2 regions of the Streptacidiphilus sp. MAP12-33 genome follow, and region 2 is predicted to be linked to the other one. Evidence: riboswitches for the same ligand, from Rfam matches in the RefSeq annotation. Region 2 holds a riboswitch; the other holds the start of a gene.
What was found. Region 2 has a riboswitch for thiamine pyrophosphate ahead of thiC (phosphomethylpyrimidine synthase ThiC). Riboswitches for the same ligand answer to the same signal wherever they lie in the genome.

Region 1: linked by a shared signal. The riboswitch ahead of thiO (glycine oxidase ThiO) and the one ahead of thiC (phosphomethylpyrimidine synthase ThiC) in region 2 are both predicted to bind thiamine pyrophosphate.

What each region holds. Positions count from the first base shown of each region.
Region 1 is NZ_JBGCCA010000022.1:130,210-138,650, reverse strand. It holds gene ABH931_RS22360 (hypothetical protein) at 1-166, opposite strand, end outside; gene ABH931_RS22355 (GNAT family N-acetyltransferase) at 260-814, shown strand; gene ABH931_RS22350 (GNAT family N-acetyltransferase) at 878-1,465, opposite strand; gene pknB (Stk1 family PASTA domain-containing Ser/Thr kinase) at 1,465-3,444, opposite strand; gene ABH931_RS22340 (thiazole synthase) at 3,573-4,367, opposite strand; gene thiS (sulfur carrier protein ThiS) at 4,373-4,594, opposite strand; gene thiO (glycine oxidase ThiO) at 4,591-5,787, opposite strand; TPP riboswitch at 5,781-5,892, opposite strand; gene ABH931_RS22325 (NAD(P)/FAD-dependent oxidoreductase) at 5,912-7,078, shown strand; gene ABH931_RS22320 (hypothetical protein) at 7,288-7,473, opposite strand; gene ABH931_RS22315 (enoyl-CoA hydratase family protein) at 7,602-8,432, shown strand.
Region 2 is NZ_JBGCCA010000001.1:247,827-256,267, forward strand. It holds gene ABH931_RS01210 (LysR family transcriptional regulator) at 1-125, opposite strand, end outside; gene ABH931_RS01215 (VOC family protein) at 314-706, shown strand; gene ABH931_RS01220 (hypothetical protein) at 933-1,673, shown strand; gene ABH931_RS01225 (RNA polymerase sigma factor) at 1,843-2,421, shown strand; gene ABH931_RS01230 (hypothetical protein) at 2,418-3,059, shown strand; gene ABH931_RS01235 (hypothetical protein) at 3,246-3,524, shown strand; gene thiC (phosphomethylpyrimidine synthase ThiC) at 3,612-5,423, opposite strand; TPP riboswitch at 5,419-5,531, opposite strand; gene ABH931_RS01245 (YibE/F family protein) at 5,615-6,886, shown strand; gene ABH931_RS01250 (hypothetical protein) at 6,995-8,441, shown strand, end outside.

The DNA of each region.
Region 1 (8,441 bases), on a different contig from region 2:
GCATGCTGAGGGCGGCGACCGTGACGAGGCCCAGGAAGACCCAGAAGACGGAGTCGACGTGCCGGGCCGCCAGCAGCCGGAAGGCGGTCAACGCGGTGGGGGCGGCCATCCGCCACCAGGGGAAGGAGCGCGAGCGGTCACTCGCGCGGAACCAGAGCTCGTCCACGGCGGAGGACTGTACGCGGTCGGGCGCCTGCCCGAAAGATCCGTCCCGGATATCCGTTTGCGCAGGTGGGAGATGGTCCGGAAAGATCCCGACATGGAATCCGTAGCCGAAGAGACCCTCCGTCACGACCGCGTCGTGCTGACCCGGTGGCGCGAGGACGAGATCGACGGGCTGACGTCGCTGATCGACGCGTCCCTGGAGCGGCTGAAGCCGTGGATGCCGTGGGCGCACACCCACTCCCGGGAGGCCGTCGCCGGTTACCTCGCCCAGGCCGACACCGACTGGGCCTCGGGCGCCGCCTACAACTACGCGATCCGCGAGGGCGCCGCCGACGCGCCGATCCTCGGGTCGTGCTCGATGATGGCGCGGATCGGCGAGGGCGGCTGGGAGATCGGGTACTGGATCCACGAGGACGGCGGTGGGCGCGGGCTGGTCACCATGGCGGCGGCCGCGCTCACCCGGCAGGCGTTCGCGCTGCCGGGGACGACGCATGTGGAGATCCACCACGACGCCGGCAACCACGCCAGTGGCGCGGTCCCGGCCAGGCTCGGCTTCGCCCGGGTGGAGCGGCGTCCGGACGCGGAGCTGGGCCGGGAGACCGTGGTGTGGCGGACGGAGCGTCAGGCCGCCGCAGCCCTCACCGGCTGAGGCGTAGGTCGGCGGCGCGGGCTGCGGCGCGGTCGGAGCCACGCCCCGGCGCCCAGGCCCGGCTCATCCCAAGGAGAAGCCCGAGCCCGGCCACGGGCCGGGCGCCTCGCCGACGGCCTTCTCGACCGTCTCCGTGCGCGCGAGCGTGAAGCCGCGGGCACGGTAGTTGGCCAGGGCCGCCGGGCCGTCCAGCGAGCAGGTCTCGACGATCACCGTGCGCGTCGCCGGGAGCGCGGGGTGACGCTCCGCCAGGTCCCAGGCGCGGCGCAGGCCCCGGTCGAGCAGGTGGCCGCCGAGGCCGCGGCCGATGAAGGCCGGCAGCAGGCCGAAGTAGACCACCTCGACCGCGCCGTCGCCGTGCGGGGCCAGCTGGACGTAGCCGGCGGGCGAGCCGGACACCCACGCCACCCAGGTCTCGGTGCCCGGGGCCCCGAGCCACTTCTCCCAGTCCGCGTAGCTCCAGCCGAGCCGGTCGACCCAGTTCCAGACCCCGCCGACGGCCGTGTACAGGAAACGCGCGAACTCCGGGCCGATCGCCTCGGCCCGCACCACGTCGAGGTCGAGCCCGGCGGGGGCCGGCACGGGCTCCGCCGGGAGAGCGGCCGCCGAGGCCTGCTCCAGGTGCCAGACGGTGACCGGAGTGAGCGTCATCAGTAGACCCAGATGGTGATCGTGCTGCCGAGACCGGCCTGGCTGTTGCCGCCCGGGTTCTGGCTGTGGACGGTCGGCGTGCCGAACAGCGAGAAGCCGAGCGTGCGGACCTTGAACCCGGCCTGCTTGAGCGTGCGCTGCGCGTCCTTCTCACTGAGCCCGGTGACGTCCGGCACGGTCACCTGCTGCTGGCCCTTGGAGACGGTCAGCGTCACCGTGACGCCCTGCTGCGAGGGGCCCGCGCCCGGAGTCGTCGAGGCGACCGTGCCCGCGTCCTGGTCGGAGAAGACCTGGTTCGGGTCGACCTTCACCTGGAAGCCCGCCTGCTGAAGGTCCGAGGTGGCCTGGGCGACGCTCTCGCCGGTGACGTCCGGCAGGTCGACGGGCTGCGGGCCGGAGCTGACGATCAGGGTGACCGGCGTGTTCGCCGCGACCTGGGTGCCGGCCGCCGGGTCGGTGCCGATGACGGCACCGGCGGCGATCGTCGGGTCGCCCTGCTGCCGCTGCCCGCCGACGACGAGGCCGACCTGTTGCAGCGCCGTGGTCGCGTCGCCCACCGACTTGCCCGACAGCGAGGGAACGGTCGGACGCTGGGCGCCCTTGGACACGTCGACGGTGACCGTGGCGTCCTTGCGGACGTGTGCGCCCGGGCCCGGATCGGTACCGATGACCGAGCCCCTGGCGACGGTCGGCGAGAAGTCCTGCCGGACCTGGACCACGAAGCCCGCGTTCTCCAGGGTCCGCACCGCCGTCGCCTGCGGCTCGCCCAGCACGCCCGGCACGCTCGTGTAGAGGCCGCCGTTGAGCGCCCAGGTCAGCCCGGCCAGCAGCAGCGCCAGCACCAGGACCACCCCGGTCGGCAGCACCCAGCGCGGGCGGCCGCCGCCCCGGCGGCGGCGCGCCACCGGCGGTGCGTCGGGCGTCTCGTGGCGCGGCATCACGAAGTCGGCGGGCAGCTCGCGCAGCAGCGCCGGGTCCATGATCGAGGTCCGCTCCACCGGTGCCTCCGCGGCGGGCCCGGTGGCCGCGCCCGCGAACGGCGGCAGCACGGTGGTGGCGGCGCCGACACCGCCCGGCTGCTGCGGCACCGGTCGCTGCGGCTCCGCGTCCAGCTGCGCGGGCGTCAGCCCGCGCCGGATCTGCTGGAGCGCGGCCAGCAGCTCGACCGCGTCGGCGGGACGGCGGGAGGCCTCACGCGCCGTCGCGGCGAGCGTGACGGCGTCCAGAGGCTGCGGCAGACCGGGCACCCGCTGCGAGGGCGGCGGGACGTCCGTGCTCAGGTGCTGGTAGATGACGTGCATCGGGCTCTCGCCGGTGTGCGGCTTGGAGCCGGTCAGCATCTCGTAGAGCAGCACGCCGCACGCGTACACGTCGGTGCGCGGGTCGGCCGCGCCGCGCTCGATCTGCTCGGGCGCCAGGTAGGAGACGGTGCCCATGACCTGCTGGGTGGTGGCCGCCGTCTGCCCGTCGACGGCGCGCACCAGGCCGAAGTCGGCGACCTTGACCCGGCCGTCCTCGGTGAGCAGCACGTTCTCCGGCTTCACGTCCCGGTGCACCAGGCCCGCGCGGTGGGCGGCGCCGAGCGCGGCCAGCACCGGCTCCAGGATGTCCAGCGCCGTGCGCGGGCTCAGCGCGCCGCGGTCGCGCAGCAGGTCGCGCAGGGTCCAGCCCGGCACGTACTCCATGGCCAGGAAGACCACCGCCGGCACGGCGGAGTGGTCCTCGCCCTGGTCGAAGACGCCGACGACGTTCGGGTGCGAGAGCCTGGCGACGGCCTTGGCCTCGCGGATGAAGCGCCCGACGAACTCCGGGTCGGCCGCGAAGGCGGGGTGCATCACCTTGAGCGCGACGACCCGGTCCAGCCGGGTGTCCAGACCCCGGTAGACGGTGGCCATGCCGCCCACGGCGACGCGCTGCTCGACCCGGTACCGGCCGTCGAGCATGCGCCCGATAAGGGGGTCCTGCAGCGTTACGTCCACCCTGAGGAGTGTAGGGGGAGGCGGAACCTCCGCCCGCGCCACGGCCCGATCCGTCGCAGAAGTGTGACGGCCGGGGCGGCACGGGCGGGTGCGGCACGCGGCTCAGCAGCCCGGCTCAGCAGCCCGGCTCAGAAGTCCGGTGCCTCCGGGTCGAACGCCGCCCGGCCCGCCATCGGCGAGGACGCCTCGGCGTGGAACCGCTTGGGGATGCGGCCCGCCCGGTGGGCCAGCCGCCCGGCCTCCACGCCCTTGCGCATCGCCTCCGCCATCAGCGCCGGCTCCTGGGCGCGGGTGACCGCGGTGGCCAGCATCACGGCCGCGCAGCCCAGCTCCATGGCCAGCGCCGCGTCCGAGGCGGTGCCGGCGCCCGCGTCCAGGATCACCGGGACGTTCGCCTGCTCGACGATCAGCTGGAAGTTGTGCGGGTTGCGGATGCCGAGCCCGGAGCCGATCGGCGAGCCCAGCGGCATGACCGCGGCGCAGCCAACGTCCTCCAGCTTGCGGGCCAGGACGGGGTCGTCGTTGGTGTAGGGAAGGACGACGAAGCCGTCGTCGACGAGGGTCTCGGCGGCGTCCAGCAGCTCGATCGGGTCGGGCAGCAGGGTCCGCTCGTCGGCGATGACCTCCAGCTTGACCCAGTTGGTCCCGAGCGCCTCACGGCTCAGCCGCGCCGTCAGCACCGCCTCCCCGGCGGTGAAGCAGCCGGCGGTGTTCGGCAGTACGTCGATGCCGCAACGTCGCAGCACCTCCAGGACCGAGCCGCGTGCGGCCGGGTTGATCCGGCGCATCGCGACGGTCGTCAGCTCCGTGCCGGAGATGAGCAGCGCCTGCTCCAGCACCTCCAGGCTGGGCGCGCCGCCGGTGCCCATGATCAGGCGGGAGGAGAAGGAACGGTCGGCGATGGTGAGCAGGTCGTCGGCCATGGTGGTCAGCCTCCCTGGACGGCGGTCAGGATCTCGACGCGGTCGGCGTCGGCGAGCACGGTGCCGTTCCACTCGCTGCGCGGGACCACGGCCTCGTTCACGGCGGCCGCGACACCGCTGCGCGCGCTCGACAGCTCGGCGACCACCTCGGCGAGGGTCACCCCGCCCGGTAGCGAGCGGATCTCGCCGTTGACGGTCAGTCGGATGGAGGCGGCGGGGGCGGTCATCGGGCGAACTCCGGGATCGGGCTGTGCTGGAAGCGGGTGGGAGTGAACGGCGCCGCCTCGGGAGGCAATGCGCCGGTGGTCAGGTAGGTGGCGATGGCGTCGCCGGTCACCGGAGTCAGCAGCACGCCGTTGCGGTGGTGGCCGGTCGCGGCGACCAGGCCCGGCAGCGCGGTCGGGCCGAGCAGCGGCGCGTTGTCGGGCGTCCCGGGCCGAAGGCCCGCGCTCGCCTCGACCAGCGGCAGCTCGGTGATGCCCGGCAGCAGCTCCCGGGCGTCGCGCAGCAGCTCGTAGACACCGCCCGCGGTGACGGTGGTGTCGAAGCCCTGCTCCTCCATCGTCGCGCCGAGCACCAGCTCGCCGTCCTCGCGCGGCACCAGGTAGAGGTGGACGCCCTTGACGACCGCGCGCAGGTTGCGGGAGAGGAACGGCATCGGCAGCGGCCCCTGCACGCTCTCCATCCGCAGCCGCAGCACCTGGCCCTTGACGGGGCGGACGGGCAGCTGGGCCTCGGGCGGCAGGCCCGGCAGCTCACCGCTCCAGCTCCCGGCGGCCAGGACGGTCTGCTCCGCGCGCAGGGTCGTGCCGTCCTCGGCACGGGCGCCTCCCGCGCGGTCGCCGTCGAGCAGCAGCTCGGCGGCGCGGGACCGGTGCAGGGTCACCCCGGCCCGGCGGCACGCCTCGACCAGGGCGGCGCCCAGGCGGCGCCCGTCGACCTGGTGGTCGTCCGCGACCAGCGTCCCGCCGCGCACGTCCGGTGCGAGCATCGGCTCGAGCCGGCGGCACTCGCGTCCGGTCAGCCACTGCGAGGTCAGGCCCAGGCGCTGCTGGAACGCGTGCACCTCGCGCAGCTCGGCCCGGTCGTCGGCGTCGAGCGCGACGGCGAGGGTGCCGCAGCGGCGGTAGCCGGTGCCGAGCCCGCCGCTCGCCTCGGTCAGCTCGGCGACGAAGTCGGCGTAGCGCGCGTTGGAGGCGATGCCGAGCGCGAGCAGGGGCTCCTCGCCGTACTGGAGCTCGGTGACCGGCGCCAGCATTCCGGCGGCGACCTGGTTGGCACCGTGCCCCGGGCCCGGGTCGAGCACGGTGACGGCGAGGCCCCGCTGCGCGGTGCGCCAGGCCACGGCCAGGCCGATGATCCCGCCGCCGACGACCAGCACGTCCGGCGGCACGGCTCGATCGACGTCCGATGACGTCATGGTTCTGCACTCCCTTCGCCGGAATGACCCGGATCAGGTTCGGACGGTCGGAGGCGCCCCAGCCTCCCTCTCAGCCCGGTGCTCCGGGCTCCCGCGTTCTGGACCCACTCTATACAGTGGCCGAATGGCTGTTGTGATCGTCGGGGCCGGAATGGCCGGGGTGCAGACGGCGGTGGCCCTGCGTGAGCAGGGATACGCCGGGACGCTGACGCTGCTGGGCGCGGAGGCCCACCCGCCCTACGACCGTCCGCCGCTCTCGAAGGACGTTCTGCTGGGGCGGGCGGAGCACTCGCGCTTCGAGATCGACTTCGACGAGCTGGACATCCGCCTGGACCTCGGTCGCCGGGCGCTCTCCCTCGACGTCGAGGCGCGGGCGGTCAAGACCGACGACGGCGACCTCGGCTACGACCACCTCGTGCTCGCGACGGGCGCGGCCCCCGTCGCGCTGCCCGGCCAGCCCGACTCGGCGTTCCTGCTGCGCACCCAGGACGACGCGCTCGCCCTGCGCGCGGCGCTGCGACCCGGCGCGCGCGTGGTCGTCGTCGGCGCCGGCTGGATCGGCGCCGAGGCGGCGACCGTCGCCCGGCAGCTGGGCTGCGAGACCACCGTCGTCGAGGCGGCCGCGTCCCCGCTCGCGGGCGCGCTCCCCGCGGAGTTCGGCGAGCGCACGCGCGCGTGGTACGCGGCGGCGGGGGTCGAGCTGCTCACGGCCTCGGCGGTCAGCGGGATCACGGCGCGGGCCGTGCACCTGACCGACGGCCGGGAGATCGCGGCGGACGTGGTCGTCGTCGGCATCGGCGCCCGCCCCGACAACGCCTGGCTGGCCGGCTCCGGCATCCCCCTCGACGACCGCGGCGCGGTCCGCGCGGACGCGCGCCTGCGGGCGGGACGCCCGGAGGTGTTCGCGGTGGGCGACTGTGCGTCCTTCCCGTCGGCCCGCTACGGGCGCAGGCTCGCGGTGCACCACTGGGACAACGCGCTCCAGGGCGCGCGGGTGGTCGCGGCCAACCTGCTGGGCGGGGAGGTGGACTACGACCCGGTGCCGTACTTCTGGTCCGAGCAGTTCGGCCACATGGTCCAGGTCGCGGGCTCGATCGACGCGGGCGCGCAGCAGGTCGCCCGTGGCGAGGACACGGTGTTGTGGCTGCGGGAGGACAGGCTGCAGGCGGTCCTGACGGTGGACAAGCCCCGGGACCTGGCGCAGGGACGGAAGCTGATCGAGGCGGGCGCGCGGCTGGATCCGGAGAAGGCGGCCGACCCGGCGACCGCACTGAAGGCTGCCACCGCCTGAGGTTGCACCCTCCAGGGGCGCGGGGCTCTGCTGATCAGCGGCTCCGCCGCGTCAGCCCGACAGGCCACCCACGCAGGTAGAGCACCGCACACGCAGGGCCATCCGCAGGCCGGTGGTTCTCGCGCCCACGCAGGGGGCACCTCGGGGCACCTCCCGGCCGAAGGCTGGGGGAGGAGCCGCGCATTGGCGAAGCCCCGCGCCCCGGGTGGTTACGCCACCCGCCGGTTGCCCACGGCCTCGTCCTCGTTCCCGAGAGGCCTCGCGGCCAGGACCGCCACAGGCGCGAGCATCAGCGTCGGGATCACGACCGCGAGCGCGGCCAGGACCGTGGGCGAGGTGACCCACTCCAGTGCGCAGATCGCGGCCACGACCACGGCGATCGGTGCGTAACGCATGCTCAGCTCCTTCGTCCTCGGCGTCCCTTGCAGTATGCACCAGGCCCGGCCCGGCGGCCGTTCCCAGCCGTCCACCCCTGGGCATATCGTGTTCGTGACGCTGGTCGACAACAGGGGAGGCTACTGCCATGAGCCCGTTCCGTGGATCCGTGCCGTTCACCGAGGAGTGGCGGCACTTCCGTCTGGCCCGTGACGAGGCGGGCGTGCTGACGGTCACGCTGGACCGGCCGGACAAGCTGAACGCGCTCACCTTCGAGTCCTACGCCGACCTGCGCGATCTCCTCGCGGAGCTGCCGCAGCGCGGGGACACCCGCGCGATCCTCCTGCGGGGAGAGGGCCGCGGCTTCTGCTCGGGCGGGGACGTCAACGAGATCATCGGCGCCACCCTGGCCATGCGGCCGGACGAGCTGCTGGACTTCACCCGGATGACGGGGCAGGTGGTCCGGGCGATGCGGGAGTGCCCGATCCCGATCGTCGCGGCGATCCACGGGATCGCCGCAGGCGCGGGATCCGTGCTGGCGCTGGCCGCGGACTTCCGGGTGGTCGCCCGCTCCGCGCGGTTCGCGTTCCTGTTCACCAAGGTCGGGCTGGCCGGCGCGGACATGGGCGCCGCGTACCTGTTGCCGCGCCTGGTCGGGCTCGGGCACGCCACCAAGCTGCTGATGCTGGGCGACACCGTGGACGCCGTCACCGCGGACCGGTACGGCCTGGTCAGCGATCTGGTCGAGGACGAGGAGCTGGACGCCACGGCGGGCGCGCTCGCGCGCCGCCTGGCCGAGGGCCCGGCCTTCGCCCTCGCGCAGACCAAGGCGCTGCTGACGCAGGAGCTGGACATGAGCCTCGCGGCCTCGGTCGAGCTGGAGGCGATGACGCAGGCACTGCTGATGAAGAGCGCGGACTACGCCGAGTTCCACGCCGCCTTCACGGGCAAGCGCCCGCCCAAGTGGCAGGGGCGATGAGCAGGGTCG
Region 2 (8,441 bases):
TCGAACAGCGGCCCGCCCACCCGGCGCTCCAGTTTCCGCACCACCTGGCTGACCCGCCCGGTGGTCAGCCCCAGCCGCTCCGCGGTCCGCCCGAAGTGCAACTCCTCCGCGAGCGCAAGGAACACCTCGACCTCCACGCGTTCCCACACGGACCCAGCCCCCGCCCCGATCGTTGAATCCTGCTCAACGATCGTATGCCGATCGTGCGTTGTTCGGCACATGCTCCCCGCCGACCATGGAGACACCCCCAGAGCATCGGCCCAGCCCACCCGAGGAGCGCGAAGTGAGCAGCACCCCGACCCCGACCCAGACCCTGCGTGTCCAGGCCTTCGACCACCTGGTCCTCAATGTGGCCGACGTCGACCGCGCCCTCGACTTCTACCTCGGTCTGCTCGGTCTTGAGCCGGTCCGCGTCCCCGAATGGCGCGCGGGCAAGGTGCCCTTCCCCTCCGTCCGGATCTCCGCCGAGACCATCATCGACCTGGTCTCCCGCCCGCGCGGCGAGTCCAACGTCGACCACATCTGCCTCACCGTCGCCCCGCTCGACTGGGACGCCTTCCTCGCCGCCCTCCCTCCCACCGTCCCGGTCGTCTCCGGCCCGGTCCCGCGCTTCGGCGCCCGCGGCAGCGCGACCTCCGTCTACCTCCAGGACCCGGACGGCAACACCATCGAACTGCGCTGGTACCCGCAGGACGTGACGGAATGACGATCCGACGAACCAGGCATTCGGCGTAACCGCCGGACACGGAGCGTCGTTGGTCAGGGTGCGCGCAGGCAACCAGGGTGAGTCGACTTCGAAACGCGTGTGAATCTCAGAGCAGTCCGGGCAGCCCCCGGCGGGATGGATCTGTGGCCGTCAGCGACCTGCGCCCCTGGCCGCTGGGTCGTGCGGCGTCGTTCCTTCATCCCTGCTCATGAGAGGCGGCATCGCCATGCCACCTGACATCGCACTGATCGAGTCCCGCGCGCTGCGCAGGAGCGTCGTGCACCGCGTCGAGGCGCTCGACAAGGTCAAGATCCTCACCATGCTCCCGGACGGCACCTACGTGACGACCCGGATGGTCGCCGACTACTTCGAGGTCCCCGAAAGCACCATCAACAACCTCTCGCAGCGCCACCGCGAAGAGCTCGAAGCCAACGGTCTCCACATCCTCAAGGGTGTGGAAAAGTCTCGGTTCGTAAAACTCAACATGAGTTTTACGCAGGTCAGCGGCCGTGGAATCGCAATCTACGACCGCCGCGCCGTCCTCAACGTCGCGATGCTGCTGCGCGACAGCGCCGTCGCACGACGCGTCCGCGCGTACCTCCTCGACACCGAGGAGCGAGTTGTCCACAGGCCCGCCGGGAATCCACAGCCCCCGTCCCACGGCATGCCGCCGGGCCGGCGGCTCGGCCCCGGACCCCACTGGGACGAGTGGGAGGTCACCTCCCGCGACCCCGCCGCCGAGGCCTGGCGACAGGTCATCGACGGCGAGATCGTCCCGGCCCCGTCGGCGCCCGACTGGGCCGAGGGCGTCGATCGTCGCCTCGACTCCATGGGCCGTGTCGTCACAGCCCTGAACCACAAGGTGGACGACCTGTCCGACGACGTCCGCGAGGTCCGCCAGGACCTCCGCTCCCTCCGGAGCGAGCTCCGGCGTCCGCCACGGTCACCGCGGTCCGACACCGTCTGACCCCCACACCCGCCACACCCCGCTCCGCCCCCTTCGGGAAGCCCCGAGGGGGGCGGAGCCGTCTCACGAGGCCCCCGGAGTTTCGGGACGCCGAAACCATGTGACGCTTTTCTGCGCCGGAACCAAGTAGAGGTGTAAGGCAGTAACTCGTTCGTCCCAAGGAGCGTCCGTGCCCACGGAGCACCCGATAGCCCCACCCGTCAGGGACCCATCAGGGTTCGCCGAGTTCTACCAGCAGAACTTCGACGCCATCCTCGGCTTCGTCACCCGGCGCACCGACAGCGCGCACCTGGCCGCCGACCTGACCGCCGACATCTTCCTGACGGCGCTGGAGCAGGCGGACAGCTACGACGCCCGGCGGGGGGCGCCCGCTGCCTGGCTGTACGGCATCGCCCGCAACGTCCTGGCCTCGCACTTCCGCGGCAGCGCCCGCGAGCAGCAGGCCGTCTCCCAGATCGCAGGCCGCCGGATGCTGGACGAACAGGACGTCGCCGCGATCGAGGCGCGCATCGACGCCACCCGCGCCGCCCGGCGGCTGGCCGGTCTTCACGGCGCCCTGAGCGAATCGCTGCGAGCCGTGCTGGACCTGGTGGCCGTCGACGGACTGACCACCCGTGAGGCCGCCCAGGCCCTGGGCATCAGTACCGCCACCGCCCGGATGCGGCTGCACCGGGCCCGCAAGGCGCTGCGCAGCGTCACCCCGCCGACCGACCCGTCCCGCACCGCCCTTCTGGAGGCCGCCTCGTGAACACCCGTGTGCCCACCCCCGTGAACTTCCAGCAGCGCCTGCGCGACGAGCTGACCGCCCGCGCCGCAGAGATGACCGCCCTCGACCGGACCCCTGTCCGGCCGCGCCACGCCCGCCGCATCGCGGTGACCTCGCTCGGGCTGGCCGCCGCCGTCACCGCGGTCGTCCTGGGAGCCCAGGCCGGCGGCAGCCCCGTTGCCCCCCACGCCGCGCCGGTCACCTCCCCGAGCGTGGGCGGCAACCCGGCGCCCGCCCTCGGCGACGTCGGTTACACCGTGACGATCCGCCCCGACAAGGTCGTCGCCCTCAAGATCATCGGCACGCGCCTCTCCGGGCTCCAGGCGGCGCTGCGCCGGGCGGGCCTGCCCGCCGTCGTACTGACCCCATCAGCCGCCTGCCCCAGCAAGGTCGTCCCGGTCGACAGCAGCCACCTCGAGAAGGTGATGTCCCTGGACCCCAGGAACGGCCGTATCGCGCTGCTCGACCCCAGCGCCATCCCGCACGGGGACACCCTGCTGATCGTCGACGAATCCCCGGCGGACGCGCTCCACAAGTCCGTGGGGAGCCTGGCCACCATGCTGACCAGGCAGGCGCCGAGCTGCTTCCCCACCTCGCAGGTCGACATCGGCGAGGGCTGATCCCGCCGCCGGGCGGGGTGGCACCCGCCACCCCGCCCGGCACCGGAACAAGCCGCTGCGCCTGGCGGGCGCTCATGGAATTCACACCCGGCCCGGCCCTCGTTCTCAACGGTCAAACGGCCCATACCCCGGCATTCGGGCACGGCGTACCCGTTCGTGTCCGCACACCGGCCAGCACGCGATCTGGTGGCGCGAGACACCACCGGCGTGCTCTGGCTCTACCAGGGCACCGGCAACCCCAGCGCCCCCTTCGAGACCCGCGTCCGCGTCGGCGGCGGCTGGAACACCTACGACTCGATCGTCGGCGTCGGTGACATCACCAACGACGTCTGGACCGACCTGGTCGCCCGCGACGCGAGCGGTGTGCTCTGGCTCTACCAGGGCACCGGCAACCCCAGCGCCCCCTTCAAGGCCCGCGTCTCCCTCGGCAACGGCTGGAGCACCTACAACACTCTGGTCGGCTGACCGATCCTCCCTCGGTGACCGGTGACGCCACGGGCCGGCCTGCAACTCCTGCAGGCCGGCCCGTCGGCGTTGCCGATCAGTTGCCGATCAGTCGACCACGGGCAGGTACACCTTGCCGCCCTGGGCCATGAACTCCTCGGACTTGGCCTTCATCCCGGAGACGACAGTCGCGTCGTCGCCGTTCAGAGGCTCCTCACCGGCGAACATGTCCATCACGGTCCTGCTGATCTTCATCGAGCAGAACTTCGGCCCGCACATGGAGCAGAAGTGCGCCGTCTTCGCCGGGGCCGCCGGGAGCGTCTCGTCGTGGAAGTCGCGGGCGGTCTCCGGGTCGAGGGCCAGGTTGAACTGGTCCTCCCAGCGGAACTCGAAGCGGGCGTCGGAGAGGGCGTCGTCCCAGGCCTGGGCGGAGGGGTGGCCCTTGGCGACGTCGGCCGCGTGGGCGGCGATCTTGTAGGTGATCACGCCCGTCTTGACGTCGTCGCGGTTGGGCAGGCCCAGGTGCTCCTTGGGCGTGACGTAGCAGAGCATGGCCGTGCCCCACCAGGCGATCATCGCCGCGCCGATGCCCGAGGTGATGTGGTCGTAGCCGGGTGCCACGTCCGTGGTCAGCGGGCCGAGCGTGTAGAAGGGCGCCTCGTCGCAGATCTCCTTCTGGAGATCCATGTTCTCCTTGATCTTGTGCATCGGGACGTGGCCCGGACCCTCGATCATCACCTGGACGTCGTGCGCCCGTGCGATCCGGCCGAGCTCACCCAGCGTCTGCAACTCGGCGAACTGGGCCTCGTCGTTCGCATCCGCGATCGAACCCGGACGCAGGCCGTCACCCAGCGAGTAGGTGACGTCGTAGGCGCGCAGGATCTCGCAGAGTTCCTCGAAGTTGGTGTAGAGGAAGTTCTCCTGGTGGTGCGCCAGACACCAGGCCGCCATGATCGAGCCACCGCGCGAGACGATGCCCGTCTTGCGACGGGCCGTCATCGGCACGTAGCGCAGCAGCACCCCCGCGTGGACGGTCATGTAGTCGACGCCCTGCTCGCACTGCTCGATCACGGTGTCGCGGTAGACCTCCCAACTGAGCTCCTCCGCCTTGCCGTCGACCTTCTCCAGTGCCTGGTACAGCGGCACCGTGCCGATCGGGACGGGGGAGTTGCGCAGGATCCACTCGCGGGTGGTGTGGATGTTGCGACCGGTGGAGAGGTCCATGACGGTGTCCGCGCCCCAGCGCGTCGCCCAGGACATCTTCTCCACCTCCTCCTCGATCGAGGAGGTCACCGCGGAGTTGCCGATATTGGCGTTGATCTTCACCAGGAACCTCGAGCCGATGATCATCGGCTCTGACTCCGGGTGGTTCACGTTCGCCGGCAGCACGGCCCGCCCGGCCGCGATCTCCTCGCGGACGGTCTCGGCCGGCATTCCCTCGCGCAGCGCCACGAACTCCATCTCGGGCGTGACGATCCCCCGCTTCGCGTAGGCGAGTTGGGTGACCGCGGCGCCGTCGCGGCCGCGCCGGGGACGGCGCGGGCGGCCGGGGAAGACCGCGTCGAGGCCGTCGAGGCCCGCGCCCACCAGCACACCGCGCGGGGCGGTGTGCTTGAGGCCGTCGTCCTCCGGGCGCGGCTCGCGCCCGTGGTAGTCCTCGACGTCACCGCGCTGGCTGATCCAGGCGTCACGCAACGGTGGCAGGCCGCGGCGCACGTCCGGTTCGAAGGCGGGATCGGTGTACGGGCCGGAGGTGTCGTACAGCGGCACGGTGCCACCCGTGCTCAGCAGCACCTCGCGGTAAGGGACGCGCAGATCGGGCCGGGAGCCCTGGTGGTACGCCTTGCGCCAGGCCGGGGTCGGGTAGCCGCCCTCGGTGCTGGAGACAGACTTGTGCTGCGTGTCGTCATGCGTGGTCATCAGACCCACTACTCCCTACGCCGGCATTACCCGGTCAGGTTCCTGCGGTCGGCGCAGCGACGTCAGCGCCCTCTCAGCCCGGTGCTCCGAGCTCCCGCGTCTACAGATGAGATGCACACGACGATAGCGAGGAATGGCGGAGCTTGGCCAGGGCTGGGCCACGGAGTGGACACGCTGTAGCGTTCGCCAGCGTGGCAGAGCACCACCACCCCGACAGTCACGGGCACGGACACGGGCACACCCACGACCACGGCCCGGCCAGTCCCGCGTCCGCACGGCTGCGCGTCCTGCTCGCGGCGGTGCTGGTGCCGTTCGCGCTGGCCGTGCTGTCCGGCCTCTACCTGCTGTGGCCCGCGCCGCTGCCGGCCCACGCCCCGACGGGGACGGGCTTCGACCAGATCACCGTCACCGGCACGGTGACGGCCACCCGCACCGTGCCCTGCGGCCAGGGCTCGACCGCCACGAGCACGACGGGGGACTCCGGCACCTGCACGGAGATCACCTTCCAGCTGACCAGCGGCAAGAACTCCGGTCGCAGCGTCACCCAGACCCTCACCCCGGACCAGACCGCGGTCTACTCGGCGGGCGAGAAGATCGTCGTCGACTACTCGCCGACGGCGCCCACCGCGTTGCAGTACACGGTGGAGGACGCCGACCGCAGCGTCCCCGTCGCCCTGCTCGCGGGCGTCTTCGCGCTCGCCGTCGTCCTGGTGGGCCGCCTGCGCGGCCTGGCCGCGCTGGCGGCACTGGCGATCAGCTTCCTGGTGCTCACGTTCTTCGTGCTGCCGGCCATCCTCGGCGGCGAACCGCCGCTCGCCGTCGCCGTCGTGGGCGGCGGGCTGATCATGCTGCTGGCCCTCTACCTCTGCCACGGCCTCTCGGCCCGGACCTCCGTCGCGGTCCTGGGCACCATGGCCTCGCTCGCCCTCATCGGCGGCCTGGGCCAGCTGTTCATCGGCCTGACCCGGCTCACCGGCAACACCTCGGACGAGACGGCGTTCGTCCACTCGCTCTTTCCCGGCATCCAACTGCCGGGTCTGCTGCTCGCCGGCGTCATCATCGGCTCGCTGGGCGTCCTCAACGACGTGACGGTCACCCAGGCCAGCAGCGTCTGGGAACTCCACGCCGCCAACCCGGCCCTCGGCGCACGGGCGCTGTACCGCGCGGCGATCCGGATCGGCCGCGACCACATCGCCTCCACGGTCAACACCCTGGTCATGGCCTACGCGGGCGCGGCGCTGCCGCTGATGCTGCTCTTCTCGCTGTCGCACCGCGGGGTGTGGCAGGTGGCGACGAGCGAGATCGTCGCCGAGGAGGTCGTGCGCACACTCGTCGGCAGCATCGGCCTGATCGCGTCCGTGCCGCTGACGACCGCGCTGGCGGCGTTCGTGGCCTCGCGCGATGTCGCGGATCTTCCCGAAGTACCGGCACGAGCCCGGACATCCCACCGCCGCCGTCGGTGAGTTGCGGTCTCGGCGCGGCCGAATCCATGTGCGGGGGGCTGGGGCGGACGGCTAGAGTCTCGTCGTTGATCACCGTCGAGTGATCTCTCTTCCTTCCCGAGGAGCCCCGTGCGCATATCCCGCCGGCGCCTCAGATCCGCAGCCGTTCTCGCAGCGGCCACCCTGTGCGCCTCCGTATCGTTCACCGAAGCGGCTCACGCCGCCGCGGCACCCACCGTCTCGATCAGCATCGACGGGACGACACCCGGCACCACCCCGACCGTCTCCGGCGTCATCGGCGTCACCGCGACGGTCACCTCAAGCCCGGGCGCCCCTGCCACGCAGATCGAGTACTACGTCGCTCGGTCCGGACTCGTCCAGACCATCGCGATCCAGCCCGGCCAGTGCGATGCCTCCTGCACGCTCCACTGGACCATCGACACTGCGGCCGTACGGCCGGGCCAGACCGGCGGCGCAGCCCTCCCCGTCATCCCTGACGGAAGCCGTTTTGTTGGCGCGTTCGCCGCCAGTGCCGGCGCCACGAGCTCCGTGGCGAGCACCCCGGTCGACATCGACAACCACCGCCCGAATCTGCTCTCGTCGAATCTGCCGAGCATCGCCGGTGTCGCCACGGCGGATCAGCTGACCTTCAACGTCACGCCGGCCGTCTCGCCGACCGCTCCGGCCGGGACCACCATCGCCGACGTGCAGTTGGAGGCAGCCGGTCCGGGGGCGCAGGCCTGGCCGGTCTCGCACTTCACCGACAACGGCGACGGCACCTGGACCGTCCACTTCGCCAAGGGCTCGCTGCCCGGTGGCTTCTACTCGGTCTATGCCGTCGCGACCGACAGCAACGGCATCGTCAGTGCGCCGAGGACCGGCGAGGTCATCGTCGACTCGGGCTTCACCGTCACCCCGCAGGCCACCGCCACTCGGCCGGACGGACAGGCCCTGTACGCCGACGTCACCCACCCCGGCTGGACCGGCTGCGGTCAGTCCTTCTCCTACCCGGGTGTCACCCACCTCCAGCTCGACGTGGACGGTCAGCTCTGGCAGGACTCCGCCGTCGACGCGGGCCTGTTGGTCTGGGACGGGCACGGCTGCCGTCTCCCGGCAGCCGGTACGTCGGGCACGCCGCTCAAGCGGCTGCCGCTCGGCCGGCACACGCTGACCTGGGTCGTCACCGACAACGCGGGCGTCCAGCAGAGCGTCGACCAGCAGGTGACCGTCGCCCTGCCGCTCACCTCGAACTGGCCCGTCCTGGACCAGACCGTGGTGGCGGGCAGCCCCCTGCAGGTGAAGGCCAAGGTCTCCGCGCCGGACGGCTTCAGCAAGCTGCGGTCGTGGTCGGTGGTGCTGAACGGGATCAAGGTGGTGGCGTCCGGCACCGGGGCCACGCCGGTCTCGCTCTCACTGCCGACACCGCTGACGAGGGAGACCGGTGGCACCGTCACCCTGCACCTGGTCTCCGACAGCGGGCTGATGTCCGCCCAGACGTTCTCCTACCAGACCGGCTGGGCCACCGCGGCCTACGCCCACGTCTCGGCGACCTCGGTGAAGCGCGGTTCCTACGTCT